DNA from 2 places in the Pseudazoarcus sp. NS36 genome. Region 2 is predicted to be linked to the other one. Evidence: predicted binding sites of a transcription regulator. Region 2 holds the regulator's gene; the other holds the start of a gene.
What was found. The regulator HrcA, encoded in region 2, represses chaperone genes, less so after heat shock. The targets are predictions, from matches to a motif close to TNTTAGCACTCNNNGNCNNNGAGTGCTAANA.

Region 1: rpoH (RNA polymerase sigma factor RpoH) is a predicted target of HrcA. The motif match lies at 3,494-3,524, and genes of this name have one in related genera.

Annotation. Positions count from the first base shown of each region.
Region 1 covers NZ_BAAKJA010000002.1:426,344-434,204, reverse strand. The annotation lists gene AC6H0R_RS05215 (polysaccharide pyruvyl transferase family protein) at 1-562, shown strand, start outside; gene AC6H0R_RS05210 (lipopolysaccharide kinase InaA family protein) at 585-2,792, opposite strand; gene AC6H0R_RS05205 (lipopolysaccharide kinase InaA family protein) at 2,789-3,403, opposite strand; gene rpoH (RNA polymerase sigma factor RpoH) at 3,551-4,396, shown strand; gene msbA (lipid A export permease/ATP-binding protein MsbA) at 4,456-6,288, shown strand; gene AC6H0R_RS05190 (glycosyltransferase family 2 protein) at 6,395-7,315, shown strand; gene AC6H0R_RS05185 (hypothetical protein) at 7,326-7,861, opposite strand, start outside.
Region 2 covers NZ_BAAKJA010000010.1:34,734-42,594, reverse strand. The annotation lists gene AC6H0R_RS14775 (outer membrane protein assembly factor BamE) at 1-356, opposite strand, end outside; gene fur (ferric iron uptake transcriptional regulator) at 518-955, shown strand; gene recN (DNA repair protein RecN) at 962-2,641, opposite strand; gene AC6H0R_RS14760 (NAD(+) kinase) at 2,635-3,528, opposite strand; gene hrcA (heat-inducible transcriptional repressor HrcA) at 3,626-4,660, shown strand; gene hemH (ferrochelatase) at 4,711-5,808, shown strand; gene AC6H0R_RS14745 (SPM autocatalytic domain-containing protein) at 5,882-6,859, shown strand; gene AC6H0R_RS14740 (serine/threonine-protein kinase) at 6,860-7,861, opposite strand, start outside.

The DNA.
Region 1 (7,861 bases), on a different contig from region 2:
TGGAGTCGATGCAGAGCTTGTCCTTGACCCTACGATGTTGCTGCTCGCGAGCCGCTACGATCCGGTCATAGAGCGGAATGGGAGTGGAGGAAATGGCAACTCACGATTGCTTGTCTATATTCTCGATCTGGACGATGAGAAGATTGCTCGCGTAGAGGAGGTCTCGCGCCTTCTTGGCGTTTCACCCCAGTACTGGATGGGACGTCCGGAAATTGAGCGCAATGCTCGTCACCGCAAATCAGCGGTTCCACTTGCTGGCGTCGGCGACTGGTTAAACAGCTTCAAATGCTCTGAATTTGTGGTCACTGACTCATTTCACGGGTGCGTTTTTTCAATCCTGTACAACAAGCCTTTCATTGCGTTAAACAATAGGGGTCGAGGTTCGGCGCGCTTCGATTCCCTTCTTCGCACTTTTGGCCTCAGGGAGAGGCTCGTCGATCGTGGCGATTTGATTCCGGAATCGTTGGTGCTGGGGGATGTGTGCTGGGGCAAAGTGAATGCGACGCTTGAGGTGATGCGTGAGCGAAGCATTGGTTTCTTAAAGGGCGCAATCTTTCGTTGATCCCGTCTTTCTGCATGGCCTCTCAGCGTTTCAGCTTCTTGTAAACTTTTGTGCCCCGCAGCCATCGTTTCCAGCGCGTCTTATACTCGTACAGCGCACTGCTTCGGCTTGCGGCCGCAGGTGGGCTGTTTGGCGCGAAGTAGCGTTCCATGAAAACGGGTCGTTGCTCCGGTGCCAGTTTGTGGCAGGTTCGGGAAAGGTCATTCAAGCGCCTGCTTGTCGAGAGCCCTTTACGGAGGGTATGCAGGCGCCCGGTGTCGATCAGGGTGAGCTGCAAGCGCGAGGCGCCGTCGGCGCTGCGCAGCAGGATGTTGCCGCCTGACAGGTCGCGGAAGTGAATGCCGCGGTCGTGCATGGTTTTCAGGTAGGTCGCCAGTTCTTGATACAGCTTCTCCAGCGTCACGCCGGCCGGAAGCGGTGGTGTGCGGGGGTTGGTGGACATGACCGAGACAGCCGATTCGGCGCCATCGAGGTATTCACATACGTACCAGTTCTGCGTGATGTCGCGCCCGCTGCGCTGTTCAAACCAGGCGACAGGGGCTGCAGCGTCGATGCCGCGTCGTAGCAGTTCGGCCGTACCGTTCCAGCTGCGCCGCGCCTTTGAGGGCTTGAGGCGGTCGAGCAGCTTCTTGTGCAGGTGATGCTTGACGGGTTTCTTGGCGACGAGCTTGCCGCTCTGGTTGCGCGGATCGCTGACGGTCCAGATGGCGTTGCGGGCAAGCCGCAGGCTTTCGCGTTTGGTCGGCGGGGCGCCGATGCTGTCGGGGTGCAGTGAGGTGATCAGCAGGTCCGCATCCGCGCGGCAGGCGGCGAGCACCATGCCGTGCCACGTGGCATCTCGATGGTAGTAGTGCCGCAGCTGCGGGAGGTGGCGATGGATGACGACACCGGATAGCGGAGCGGCGGTGTCCAGCAGACGCACCGTGCGGTTTGCTGGCCAGCGCAGATACAGGGGGGATTCTGTGATCAGAGTGGGTTCTTCGTCCTGCTGTTGTCCGTCGCGATCAATCCATTCGGCCTCGGCAAAGTCTCCAGCGCGGTACAGGTCGCAGGTGGCGGCTGCACGTCCGTTGCTAGTCCATGCAACGTGCACTAGGTGTTCAGTGCTGCGGAATGCGTGTATCTCGAGTCCGGATGCACCGCTGTTGAGACGTCCTTCGTAGCGACTGCCGGGAATGGTGCGTGCAAACGCAGTCAGCGCAGCTAGCGCCGGCCGCGCGCGGAAATCCGAAGCCTGCCCGTCGATGCGGGCGTAGTGCGTGATGCGTTCGAGCTTCGGGTACGCAAACTCTCCGTCATCCACCAAACCTTCGCGATGGCACACCAGCGCTCCCCACCAGGCCGCTTCCAGTGCGCCGGAAGCGGCGCACAGCACCATGTAGCGGCTGAGATAGTCGGCCTGCTTCTGCTCGCTGTCGGGCAGGAAGCGCTCGATGCGCGGCAAGGTCCAGAAGGCCGCGGGCGACATCAGGCGCGGTACGCCGAAGTCCGCGCCGATGCGCTGCAACAGGCGGGCTTTGCGGATCAGGTTGAAGCGGATCAGCGGGGCCAGGGTATGGCCGAGGATTTTGTGGTCCCAGCGCTCCGGTTCGGTGCAGCGTTCGGAGAACAGGTTGTCGGTATGGATGTCGGGCAGCAGCCCGCGATCCCGCAGCAGCTGCAGCAGGCCGATGTTCCAGACCGGTTCGAAGTCGGTCACGCTGGGGCCGGCGAGGGGGATGCCGCGTTTGCGGGTTTCCGCGTGGGCGATCTGCCAGGCCTCGAGGAAGCCTTCCAGGGAGTAACCGGCCCAGCGTTTGCGGTTCACTGTGGAGCAGGCTTCAAGGATGCCGATGCGTGTTCCGAAGCGATCCAGCGTCCCGGAAACGAAATTTCGCCACGTTTTTGCGGCGTCAGCGGCCGGCATGGCTTGCGCGGTGTTCGCCGGCTGCACCAGATGCAGCATGACGTCGAAGTTAGCCGCAAGCAGCGCTTCCAGAAAGCGCGCGACGTGGTTCTCGCCATCGCCGTAGCTGAAGTCCAGCCGCACGCGGCGGATGCCTGTTTCACGCAGGATGCGGATGACGGCAGCGTCGGTGGCCGGGTCTGCGTTGGTGGCCACGCCGACACCTGCGAAGCCCTCGGGTACGTGATGCCCGGCCGGGGGGCGGTGCCCTTTGCGCATGAAGAAGCGACCGCGCAGCAGCGCCGAGAGGTTGGCCAACAGAAAGTCTTTGAGCGTGGGTTTCACTTGAGGCGGCTGACTGGCGGCTTGTGGCTGGGATCAAGAATGATGGCACGGTCGAGCCACTCACGCTCCTCGGGGAAGCCTTCCATGCGGTTGAGGTTGCGTTTGCGCCAGAACATGCTGAGCGGACGCCGATGCACGCGCAGGTCGGAGATGTCGATCAGACCGAGCTCGCCGCTGGGCATCAGCACGATGTTTCCAAGGTGCAGCGAGCGGAAGTAAATGCCCAGATCGTGCAGCCGGCGTATGAACAGATTGAGCGCGATGCGCAGGTAGCCACGCTCCATGTTCTCCATCGGCTTTTTCAGCAGGTCGCGCAGCGTCTCGCCAGGTAGCGGGTGGTAGTGCACGGCGTCCCGTGCGATCTCGCCGATGCGGAAGACGTCGATCACCTGCGGGCAGGGAATGCCACGCCGTTGCAGGGCTTCGGAGTTGTCGGCGAAGCGCTGCGCGTATGGATTCCACGCGGCCGAGGAGAGCAGGCGCTTGCGCCGGAAGAGCTTGATGTAAGTGCCGTCGGGCTGCAGCAGGACTTTCTCGCCGTGGCGGTCCTTCTCCACGGACACTGCATTCAGGCGCAGTTCGAGCCATGCCTCTTGAGATATGGATTTCAAGCTTTTCGTCGTTAGTGTGTCAATGCAGTCGGCAGTCTACCGCCTCGTAAGGACGGATGTGTGTCCGTTGATGTCGGGAACCTCCGGTGGTCTTAGCACTCATATCCCGCGAGTGCTAAAATGCCTCGCACAGGAGGTTGGACAAACATGACTCACGCCCTGTCTTTTCCGGTTCCGGCTGCCGCGGGCAGCATCGATCAGTACATTCAGTCCGTCAATCGCATTCCGCTGCTGAGCGAGCAGGAAGAGTGCGCGCTGGCGACCCGGTTGCGTGACGAAGGGGATGTGGATGCGGCGCGTCAGCTGGTGATGTCCCATTTGCGACTGGTGGTGTCGATTGCACGTGGCTATCTTGGCTACGGTCTGCCGCATGCGGATTTGATTCAAGAGGGCAGCATCGGTCTGATGAAGGCGGTCAAGCGCTTTGACCCGACCCGCGGCGTGCGCCTGGTGTCATTTGCGATCCACTGGATCAAGGCCGAGATTCACGAGTACATCATCCGCAATTGGCGTCTGGTCAAGATCGCGACGACCAAAGCGCAACGCAAGCTGTTCTTCAATCTGCGCAGAATGAAGACCGACAGCAATACGCTCAGCCGCGACGATGTCGATGCCATGGCCGCGAAGCTCGGTGTGAAGCCCGAGGAGGTGGTCGAGATGGAGACCCGTCTGACCGGGCGCGACATGCCGCTGGAAGGCTCCGGCGACGAGGACGATGTTTTCGCTCCGATCGCCTATTTGCCCGATCCGCATGCCGAGCCTTCCGATGTGCTTGAGCAGGCCGAGCAGGCGCGTCTGTGCGATGAAGGTCTGCATGATGCGCTGGCCAGTCTGGACGAGCGCAGCCGTGACATCGTGCGCCGCCGTTGGTTGGTCGAGGACGGCGGTGCGACGCTGCACGAGCTGGCTGCCGAGTATGGCGTTTCGGCCGAGCGCATTCGCCAGATCGAAGCCAAGGCCATGCAGAAGATGCGCGGGCTCATCGCCGCCTGACAGGCCGTTCAGGCCTCAACCCGCGTGCGGCGGATGTCCGTGTTAACATCCGCCGCACGATGAAATCCCTCAACGCGCCCAAGGCGCGCTCCGAATCTCCCCCGAACGCATCCTCGGTCAGGATCTACCTGCGGCTGCTCGGCTACTTGAAGCCCTTCATCGGCTGGTTTGCGCTGAGCCTGTTCGGTTTCCTGATCTTCGCCTCGTCGCAGCCGATGATGGCGGCGGTGCTGAAGTTCTTCGTGGACGGCCTGATTGACCCGAATGCCGCGGTGATGTCCGGTATTCCGTTGTTCTCCGGCATGCAGTTCCTGCATGCCGTGCCGCTATTCCTGGTGTGCATCGCGCTGTGGCAGGGCGTTGGTTCCTTCCTCGGCAGCTACTATATCGCGCGGGTCTCGCTGGGGCTGGTCGATTCCTTGCGTCGTGCGCTGTTCGACAACCTGTTGCGCTTGCCCAATGGCTACTTCGATCAGCACAACTCCGGACATCTGATCTCTCGCATCACCTACAACGTCACGATGGTTACGGGCGCGGCCACGGACGCCATCAAGACTGTCGTGCGTGAAGGCCTGTCGGTGATCTTCCTGTTCGGTTTCCTGCTCTGGATGAACTGGAAGCTGACCCTCGTGATGGTCGCCATCCTGCCGCTGATCGGCGTCATGGTGACCAGCGCCAGCCGCAAGTTCCGCAAGCAGAGCCACAAGATCCAGGAGGCCATGGGTGACGTCACCCATGTTGCCTCCGAAACCATTCAGGGCTATCGCGTGGTGCGCAGCTTTGGCGGCGAGGGCTACGAGTCCGCGCGTTTCCGAGATGCCAGTGCCGACAACATGAAGAAGCAGTTGAAGATGGTGCGACTCGGCGCCACCTTTACGCCTTCCCTGCAGTTCGTGACCTACAGCGCGATGTCCGTGCTGCTGTTCCTCGTGTTGTTGCTGCGTGGCGATTCATCGGCCGGCGATCTGGTCGCCTACATCACTGCGGCCGGCCTGCTGCCCAAGCCGATCCGCCAGCTGTCGGAAGTCAGCGCCACCATTCAGAAAGGGCTGGCCGGTGCCGAGACCATCTTCGAGCAACTCGACGAGGCCGTTGAGCCCGACGGCGGCACGGTCGAGCGCGAGCGAGTCGAGGGCCGGGTCGAAGTGCGCAAGTTGAGTTTCCGCTACCCCGGCCACGAGGCGCAGGTCCTGGACGACGTCAGCTTCACCATCGAGCCGGGCCAGATGGTCGCACTGGTCGGCCGTTCGGGTAGCGGCAAGACCACGCTGGCGAGCCTGATTCCGCGCTTTTATCACCACGAGGAGGGCGACATCCTGCTCGACGGTGTGGATGTCGAGGACTACACGCTGCGCAACCTGCGCCGCCACATTGCGCTGGTCACACAGCACGTCACGCTGTTCAACGACACCGTGACCAACAACATCGCCTACGGCGACCTGGCCAGCGCGCCGCGCGAGGCGGTCGAGCATGCGGCAGAGATGGCCTTCGCGCGCGAATTCATTGATCGTCTGCCGCAGGGCTTCGACACGCTGGTCGGTGAGAACGGGGTCTTGCTGTCCGGCGGCCAGCGTCAGCGTCTGGCGATTGCCCGCGCCATGCTCAAGGACGCCCCCGTGCTGATCCTCGACGAAGCCACCTCTGCCCTTGACACCGAATCCGAGCGCCACATCCAGGCCGCTCTTGATCGGGTCATGCGCGGACGCAGTACGCTGGTCATTGCACACCGTCTGTCGACCATCGAGAAGGCGGACCTGATTCTGGTGATGGATCAGGGGCGTATCGTCGAGCGTGGCACGCATGCCGAACTGCTCGCGCTAGACGGCCACTATTCGCGACTGCACGCGGTACAGTTTCGCGAAGGCGGGGATGACGTGCCGAGCGGGAGCTAGTGCCGTGTTTCGTCGTGTAACAGTCGGTCATTCGCCCTGCGGGCTGTTTAGCATCGGTGGGGCCGTAGCCCCAACTCGTGCCTGTTCAACCACTTTTTGCCCCTAGATGCCGACAGACGTTCCGACCGCAGCGCCGCTCTTCAGCGTAGTCATTGCGACCTACAACTACGGACGCTTCGTCGCGCGCGCGATCGACTCGGTGCTTGCCCAGACCTTGCCTGACTGCGAGATCATCGTCGTTGACGATGGCTCGACCGATGACACGCCCGAGCGCCTGCAGGCCTACGCCGGACGGATCGTCAGCGTGCGCAGGGAGAACGGTGGTCAGGCCAGCGCCTACAACGACGGAATCGCATGCTCGCGCGGGCGCTTCATCTGCATTCTTGACGCCGACGACGAGTTGCTGCCTGATGCGCTGCAAGTCTTTGCGCAACACATCCAGGCCCACGGTGAGGCGGCCGATTCACGCATCTTCTACGGCGGCTATGTGTCCGTTTCAGAGGATGGGAGTAAGCGCACACGTTGTGCGGTGGATGCGCCGGACGATGCCGAGCGGCGCCTGCGCCGCTTCCTGCTGCGCAAACTCACCGGCCTGCAGCACTGCAGCAGTGTCATCCCGCGGGCCTTGCTGCAGCGTTTCCGCTACCCGGAAGGCTTGCGCAACAACACCGATATCGTGCTGATCGGGCGGATCATCGCCAATCACCCGGCAATCGCCATCCATCATCCGATGTGCCGCATCCACGATCACAACGAACGGGTGCGCGAACAGGCTGACCGGGTACTCCACACGGGTCTCAAGCCGGTCGATCTGCTCTTCGATGCCCAGTACATGCCGAGCGGCCTGCAGCATCTCGAAGCCCTGTACCGTGCCGAACGCCTGCGCTCGATGGCGGGGCTGCTGTTCAAGGGCGGTCGCTACGTTGAAAGCCGTCGATACTACGCTGCGGCCTTCAACAGCCGTGCCGGCAGCGTCCTCGATGCCAATACCCTGAAGCGCCTGGTGCTGACCTTCGTGCGCGGCTGATTCGCCACGCTCAGTCCGGGGTGTGGCGGTAAACGCGGATGGCGCGACCACGCGCGTCGGCAAATTCGGCCACCGTATCCAGATCGTACGACTGCGCCCATTGGCGCTCGACAGCGTCTTCGCTGCGACCTGACAGCACCAGGTAGTCGATGCGTCCCCGCTGCGCTGCGGCGGCGGCCCGGTCACGGTTGCCGAGGCCGGCATTCGGCCGCTGACTGTAGCCCATGCCGGCCAGATAGGCGACAGTCGGATCCTCGAAGTAGATTCGTTCTGCAGTCAGATGCTGAGCCCGTATCCAGTCCGCACTGTCGGCGTAGCGCGTCTTCGGCGGGCTCGTCGACACCACGTGCGAAAGTGCGAACAGTGCGATCAAGACGACGACCGTCACGCGTATCCAGCCGCCCCGCCCGAACAGTGCCTGCAGGCCCAGTGCGGCCAGCGGGAGACACAGCAGGCTCAGCAAGGCCACGTAACGCGAGGTCAGGAAGAAGCTGTTGAACAGGAATACCAGCAGCACCGCGGTGTACAACGCGAAGCACCACGCGA
Region 2 (7,861 bases):
ACGCGAGTACCCTGGGCCTGCACTTCTGGCGTCGAACCATCGTCGGCCATCACGTCACCTTCAACGCTGTCGAGCTTGTCGTCGACGAAAAACAGGCTCAACGTGCGCGTCTGCGGGTCACCCCAGCCTTCGGTGAAGCGATACACGTAATCCCAGCGGTTCTCGCGGAACATGTCGACCACCAGCGGAGAACCCAGCGCAAATCGCACCTGATCGCGGGTCATGCCCTTGCGCAACTGGGCAACCATCTCCTGATCGACATAGTTGCCCTGGCGCACGTCAATGCGATAGGCGCTGCAACCGGACACAAGCAGTGCCCCGGCAAGAAACAACACGGGAACGGTAATCGAGCGCATGAATCGCCTTTAGCGGTTTCGGGGACGCGCCGGCGCGTCGTTCTCTTCACAGGGCAAAAAATATATCATAGGCCGCAAGCCCGCGCTGAGTCGTCATGCGCCTGTGACCATCGCATGCATCGACGATGCGGCTCGATAACAATAACGAGAGGCAGGAATCCATGTCAGACAATTCACAAAACCTTAAGAACATCGGTCTGAAGGCCACCTATCCGCGGCTGCGCATTCTGGACCTCTTCCAGCACACTGAAACCCGTCACCTGACGGCTGAAGACGTCTATCGCCTGCTGATTTCGGACGGCATGGATATCGGCCTTGCCACGGTGTACCGCGTATTGACCCAGTTCGAACAGGCGGGCGTACTCGAACGGCACTATTTCGAGGCCGGCAAAGCGGTATTCGAGCTCAACGAGGGCGGCCACCACGACCATCTGGTCTGTCTGCAGTGCGGTGCAGTCGAGGAATTCTTCGATGCTGAAATCGAAAAGCGCCAGGAGCGTGTCGCTCACGAGCGCGGCTTCGAGGTCAAGGAACACGCCCTCTACCTGTACGCCAACTGTCTGCGCAAGAACTGTCCGAACGCCGAAAAAAGCAGCTGAGCGATCTCAAGACTGGCGCGAGCGACCACTCGCGCGCGCCAGCATCTCATCGGCATGTCCAAGCGTCTTGTCGGTGATCTCGAGTCCGCCAAGCATGCGCGCGACCTCCTCCACCCGCCCGGACCGATCCAGCGTCGTAACCGCACTCAAGACTTCGCCGCCCACCTGCACCTTGGCGATATTCCACTGCCAATCAGCGCAGGCCGCAACCTGCGGCAGATGGGTTACGCACAACACCTGACGATCCCGCCCCAGACGCTGCAACAGCTGTCCGACACGCTCGGCAACCGCTCCACCGATCCCCACGTCCACCTCGTCGAAAATCAGCGTAGGCACCGCCGCATCACGGCTGGTCATGACCTGGATGGCCAGCCCGATTCGCGACAACTCGCCCCCGGAGGCCACCTTGGCCAAGGGACGCAAAGGCTGATTGGGGTTCGCCGCCACGCGGAATTCGACATCTTCCAGCCCGTGTGAGCCGCCCTGTTCGCGCGGCAGCATGGCCACCTCGAAACTGCCGCCAGCCATCGCCATGGTCTGCATGGCCTCACTGACCTCACGCGACAGACGCTCGGCTGCAGGCTTGCGCTGCGCCGACAACTTGAGGGCTGCGGCTTCCCAGCACTTGTGTGCTTCAGCTTCTGCCGCCGCAAGCCGCGCCGGGTCGGCGCGCTCTTCAAGCTCGAGCAACTCCTGACGCCAGTCATCCAGCAATCCGGGCAAGGCTTCCGGCTGAACACGATGCTTGCGTGCAACATCCGTGATGGCTGCGATACGCGCCTCCAGCTCACGCAAACGCGCCGGGTCGAGATCCAGGCGCTCCTGATAGCGCCTCAGCCCATGCGCGGCCTCGTCCACCTGGATCAACGCACCGGCCACCAGATCGCGCACTTCGGCCAGCTCTGCGTCCAGCGCGGCCATGCTTTCAATACGCGCAGCAACATGCCCGAGCATGGAACTGACCGAAACCTCGCCCTCGGCAATCGCACCGAGCGCTTCGGCCGAGCCCTCAATCAGACCAGCTGCGTGCCCGAGACGACGCTGTTCGGCATCGAGCTCAGCCCACTCATCGGAGCGGAAAGCGAGCTTCTCCAGCTCTTCGATCTGCCACACGAGCAGTTCGCGCTGACGCTGGGTCGCCGCGGCATCACTTTCGGCCGCCTCGCGCTGCCGCGCGAAGCGCTGCCAGACTCGATGCAGCTCCGCCACTTCGGAGGCAAGCGCCGCAGCGCCCGCATGGGAATCGAGCAGGCTGCGCTGCGCGTCACCGCGCAACAAGGCGTGATGAGCATGCTGACCATGGATGTCGGCCAGCCATTCACCGGCTTCACGCAACTGCGCGAGCGTAACGGGGACACCGTTGATCCAGCCACGCGAACGCCCACCGGCATCGACCACACGGCGCAGCAGGACCATGTCGTCATCCGCAGGCAGATCGCTGTCGGCCAGCCATTGGGCCAAGGGGCTGTTCGGCGGCAGATCGAACTCGGCAACGATATCGGCCTTGTCCTGGCCGGTGCGCACCGTGGCACCGTCACCACGGTCGCCGAGCGCGAGGCCCAGCGCGTCGAGCAGGATGGACTTGCCGGCGCCGGTCTCGCCGGTCAGGGTCCCGAAGCCGGACTCGAACTCGAGTTCAAGCCGGTCGACAATGACAAAATCGCGGATGGTCAGGCGTCTCAGCATGCGGGGGTACTCGGCGCCGCGCTCCAGTGGAGCTTCTCGCGCAACATGGCGAAATAGCTGTAACTCTCGGGATGCAACAGACGAATGGTGCCGGGCGCACGTGCAATGCTCAACCGGTCTCCCGGACAGGCATCAAAGCGCTCATGCCCGTCGAAGAAGATTCCACCGTCGTGCGGGCCCAGCAATTCGATCTCGATGCGGCAGGTATCGGGCAACGTCACCGGCCGCGCCGTCAGCGCATGCGGCGCCAGGGGCACCAGCGCGATGCAATGCACCGTCGGATGAAGAATCGGGCCGTTGGCAGAGAGTGAATACGCAGTCGAACCGGTCGGGGTCGACACGATCATGCCGTCAGAACGCTGGGTATAGACGTATTCGCCGTCCACGCTGACGTTGAACTCCAGCAGCCGCCCCGACTCCCCCTTGTTCAGCACCACGTCGTTGAAGGCCGACATGCGCTTCATCTCGACGCCATCGCGCGTCACCACCGCATCGAGCATGAAGCGATGCTCTTCCTTGTAGCGCCCTTCAAGGATGTTCGCCAGATGCTGCACCGCTTCATCGCGGCTGATGTCGGTCAGAAAACCCAGACGGCCCCGATTGACACCGACCAGCGGCACATCGCTGTGGCCCAGGGTTCGCGCAGCGTGCAGCATGGTGCCATCACCGCCGAGCACCACCACCAGGTCACAGGCGCGGCCAATCGCGGCATAGTCGTGCGCTTCGCATCCCGGACACAGTTTGACGATGGAACCGGCCGTACCCTCTTCGATCCATACGGAGAGGCCGCGTGCAGTGAGAAACGTGGCAAGCTCAAGGATCGCATCCTCGACGCCGGGGTCCTGGTACTTGCCGACGAGCGCGACCGTGCGGAAGGCATTTTTCATGCGCGGATTAAACCACAATCGCCGATGTGCCCGGCGATCTCGACAGGGCTCGGCTGCGTCCTGAATAATGCACGCTGAACGACACCACGAAGGCGACATGACCCAACCCACGCTCGACGCTCGCGCACAGATCCTGCTCAAGACGCTGATCGAACGCTATATCGAGGAAGGCCAGCCGGTCGGCTCGCGCACGCTGTCCAAACACTCCGGGCTCGAACTGTCGCCGGCCACCGTGCGCAACGTCATGAGCGACCTGGAGGAAATGGGCTTCATCACCAGCCCGCACACCTCGGCCGGCCGCATGCCGACCTCGCGCGGCTACCGTTTCTTTGTCGATTCGCTGCTCACGGTGCAGCCGATGGAGCGCTCGCGCATCATGGAATTGCGCGGTCACTTGCTGCCGGACCAGCCGCAGCGTCTGATCAGTTCGGCTTCGCACCTGCTGTCCAGCCTCACGCATTTCGCCGGCGTGGTGGTCAGCCCACGCCATGAAACCGTGCGCATCCGCCAGATCGAGTTCGTGCGCATTTCCGACGCACGCATCCTGCTGATCATCGTCACCACTGCCGGTGACGTGCAGAACCGCATCCTGCACACCAAGCGCAGCTATACGCCGGGCGAGCTGACCGAGGCTGGCAACTACCTGACCGCACACTACGTCGGTCAAGCCTTTGAAGAGATGCGCAATCGCCTGCAGGGCGAATTGCAGCAACTGCGCAGCGATATTTCGGAACTGATGAGCGCCACGGTGGAAGCCAGCGGCGAACTGGCCGACTCACCGGACAGCTACGTACTCTCCGGCGAAACCAACCTGCTCGATGTCGAGGACCTGTCGTCGAACATGTCGCGCATCCGCGAGCTGTTCAAGCTCTTCGAGCGCAAGACCGGGCTGATCCAGTTGCTCGAACTGTCCAACCGCGCCAACGGCGTACAGATCTTCATCGGCAACGAATCCGGCATGGAAGAGCTCGACGGCTGCAGCGTCATCACGGCCGGCTACGAGGTCGACGGCAAGGTGGTTGGCTCGGTCGGCGTCATCGGCCCGACGCGCATGGCCTACGACCGCGTGATTCCGATTGTCGACATCACTGCCCGCCTGCTGTCGAACGCGCTCTCGCACAGCAACGATTGAGGCCGGCCACGGTCTCAATCGCCTCTCACGCACCGCAAGGATTCCCCCGCATGGCCCGCTACTGGACCGAACCCGCCTACACGCACGGTACGGCGCCGATAACCGGCGTCCTGATCGCCAACCTCGGCACCCCGGAAGCGCCCACCGCGCCCGCGCTGCGCAAGTACCTCAAACAGTTTCTGTCCGACCCACGCGTGGTCGAGATTCCGCGTGTCGTGTGGTGGCCGATCCTCAACGGCATCATCCTGACCCTGCGCCCGAAAAAGTCGGCCGCCAAGTACGCCACGGTATGGACCAATGAAGGCTCGCCGCTCAAATTCCATACCGAAAAGCAGGCCAAGCTGCTCGCCGGGCAGCTGCTGCACAACGGCCACGGCCAGGTCGTGGTTGACTGGGCCATGCGCTACGGTGAACCCTCGATCCCGGCTGCACTGAACCGCATGCGTGCCGCTGGCTGTACCCGCATCGTCGTGCTGCCGCTCTATCCGCAGTACGCCGCCAGCACCACCGCCAGCGTCATGGACGAAGTCGCACGCTGCATCACGCACTGGCGCAACCAGCCCGAGATCCGCTTCGTGCGCAGCTTCCAGGACCACCCCGGCTACATCGCTGCGCTCGCCGCCAGCGTGCGCGAACACTGGCAGGCCAATGGCGAGCCGGACAAACTGATCATGAGCTTTCACGGCATCCCGCGCCGCTCGCTGGATCTCGGCGACCCGTATCACTGCGAATGCCACAAGACCGCCCGGCTGCTCGCCGAAGCGCTGCAGTTGCCGCGCGAGCGTTGGCAGATCACTTTCCAGTCACGCTTCGGCAAGGCCGAATGGCTGCAGCCCTATACCGAGCCGACCCTGCAGAAGCTCGCGCGCGAAGGACTCAAACGCGCTGACGTGATCTGCCCCGGCTTCGTATCCGACTGCCTGGAAACGCTGGAAGAAATCGCCATGGAGTGCTGCGAGGCCTTCCTTGAGGCTGGCGGCAGCGAATTCCACTACATCCCCTGTCTGAACGAACGACCGGACTGGATTGCCGCACTCGGCATTGTGGCCGAATCGCACCTCGGCAACTGGCTTGATATCGCGCCGCCGAGCGCGCAGGAGCAGGAACTGGCCGCACTGCGCGCCAAGGATCTTGGCGCCGCACGCTGAGCGCAGGCCTCAAGAAATTCCGCGTTCTGCCGTTAACAGGCTTGTCACGGATTAATCCGTTCGCAGGCCGGCCATGAAAATCGAAAGCGCACAGATCGCGATGCAGTCCACTCATCTCGCCTATGAGCGCGAGAGCGTTTCGGTGAGCGTCGAACGTTGGGGACCGCGTCCCGCGGAACCTGCTGCATCAGCAACTACAGACCTTGATCAAATCGCCGCAGCAGAAGAAGACGCGCTGGACGATCCGCGCCTGCTCCTGCTGCGCGCGATGATCGAGAAAATGCTCGGTCGCAGCATCGACTTGCTGCGTATGTCCGACCTGAAACCCGAAACAGGCAGCACCTACACCCCACCGCGCGAGGCCCCGCCTGCCGGCGACGGCTCGGGCATGTCGATGAGCGTGCGCGGCGAGCGCATGGAGTACGAGCGTGTCGGGTTCGCCGCGTCCGGCGTGGTACGCACGGCAGACGGGCGCGAGATCCGTTTCGACGTGGCTTTCGAGATGGAGCGCAGTTTCAGTGAGCGTTTCGCTCTTGACGTCGAAAGCGGCACGCCGCGCCGCCTGAAAGATCCGCTCATGCTCGACTTCGCCGGCAGCGGTGCAAGCCTGTCAGACGCGCGCTTTGCCTTTGACCTCGACGCCGACGGCTCGCTGGACGAGCTTCCGTTACCGGTCGGTGGCCGCGGCTTTCTGGCCTTCGACCGCAACGATAACGGCCGCATCGACGACGGCAGGGAATTGTTTGGTCCGATGAGTGGCAACGGCTTTGCCGAACTCGCCGCGCTCGACGCCGACGGCAATGGCTGGATCGACGAAGCCGACCCGGCTTTCAGTCAGCTACGTCTCTGGCAAGCCGATGGGAATGGTCAGGGCAGCCTGATGACGCTGGCTGAAGCGGGCGTGGGCGCATTGTCACTGGCGCGCGTCGCAACGCCCTTCACACTGCGCAACACTGCCAATGAAACCCTCGGGGTGATGCGCCAGAGCGGCGTCTATCTGAACGAGAACGGCAGCGTCGGTACCGTCAGTCAGGTTGATCTGAGCGTCTGATCAGTCGTCGACCAGCTGCAGGTCGGCACTGCCGGTTGCCGTGCGATCTGCCCGTGCGGCTTCCTTGCCTACTCTGGCCGCCAGCGCACGCATGCCGTCCGCGCAACGCCGTGCGACGACCGAGGCGATACGGTTACGGAAGGCCGCCTGCAATTCGTCCGAGGCCAGCGCGAGTGCCGCCGGCGTGACTTCGAGGTAAGTGCAGTCGCGCAGCGTGACGACCGAATACATCTGACGGCTCACCGGCGCATCCATCCAGGCCAGCTCACCGAAAATCTCGCCGTGCAGCAGGGTGTCGACGCGCTTGCCCTCGACGGACATCTCCACCTCACCCTCGACCAGCACGCCGAAGCGTTCGTCCTCGTTGCCCTCGCGGAAGATCGCCGTATGCGGCGGAACGATGCGCCACGACGAGATGCGCAGCGCTTCCCACACCTCGATGTCGTCAAACTCGGTGAAGAACGCCAGACGGCGCAGCGCAGCGAAACGCCGCGTGTCCATGCTGCGGTGGTTCTCGTCGACAATGCGATAACGAATGCCGGACAGGTCCTGCGCAAACTCCGCCCCGTTGCGATAGCGCGAATACAGATCCTTCTCCAGCGCCTTGAACACCACCTTGTCCACCGACTCCGGCAATTCCGGATTCAGGCCTGAGGGCGGCGGCGGCTCGGCGTTGAGGATCTTGTAAACCAGCTGCGCGTGGTTGCCGGCCCGAAACGGCAGGCGGCCAGTCAGCAGGTTGTACAAAACGACGCCGAGCGAGTACAGGTCGGTCTTCTGATTCAGAGGATAGTTCTTGATCTGCTCCGGGCTCATGTAGGCCGGAGAGCCCACGCCGACGATGAAGGTGGAGTCGCTGTCCGCCTTCTTGTTGATGTTCAACGCCAGCCCGAAATCGGTGATCTTCACGTTGTCGTCGTCATCCACCAGGATGTTGTCGGGCTTGATGTCCCGGTGCACCACCCCCTGGCGAAAAGCGTGGTCGAGCGCCATGCAGCACTT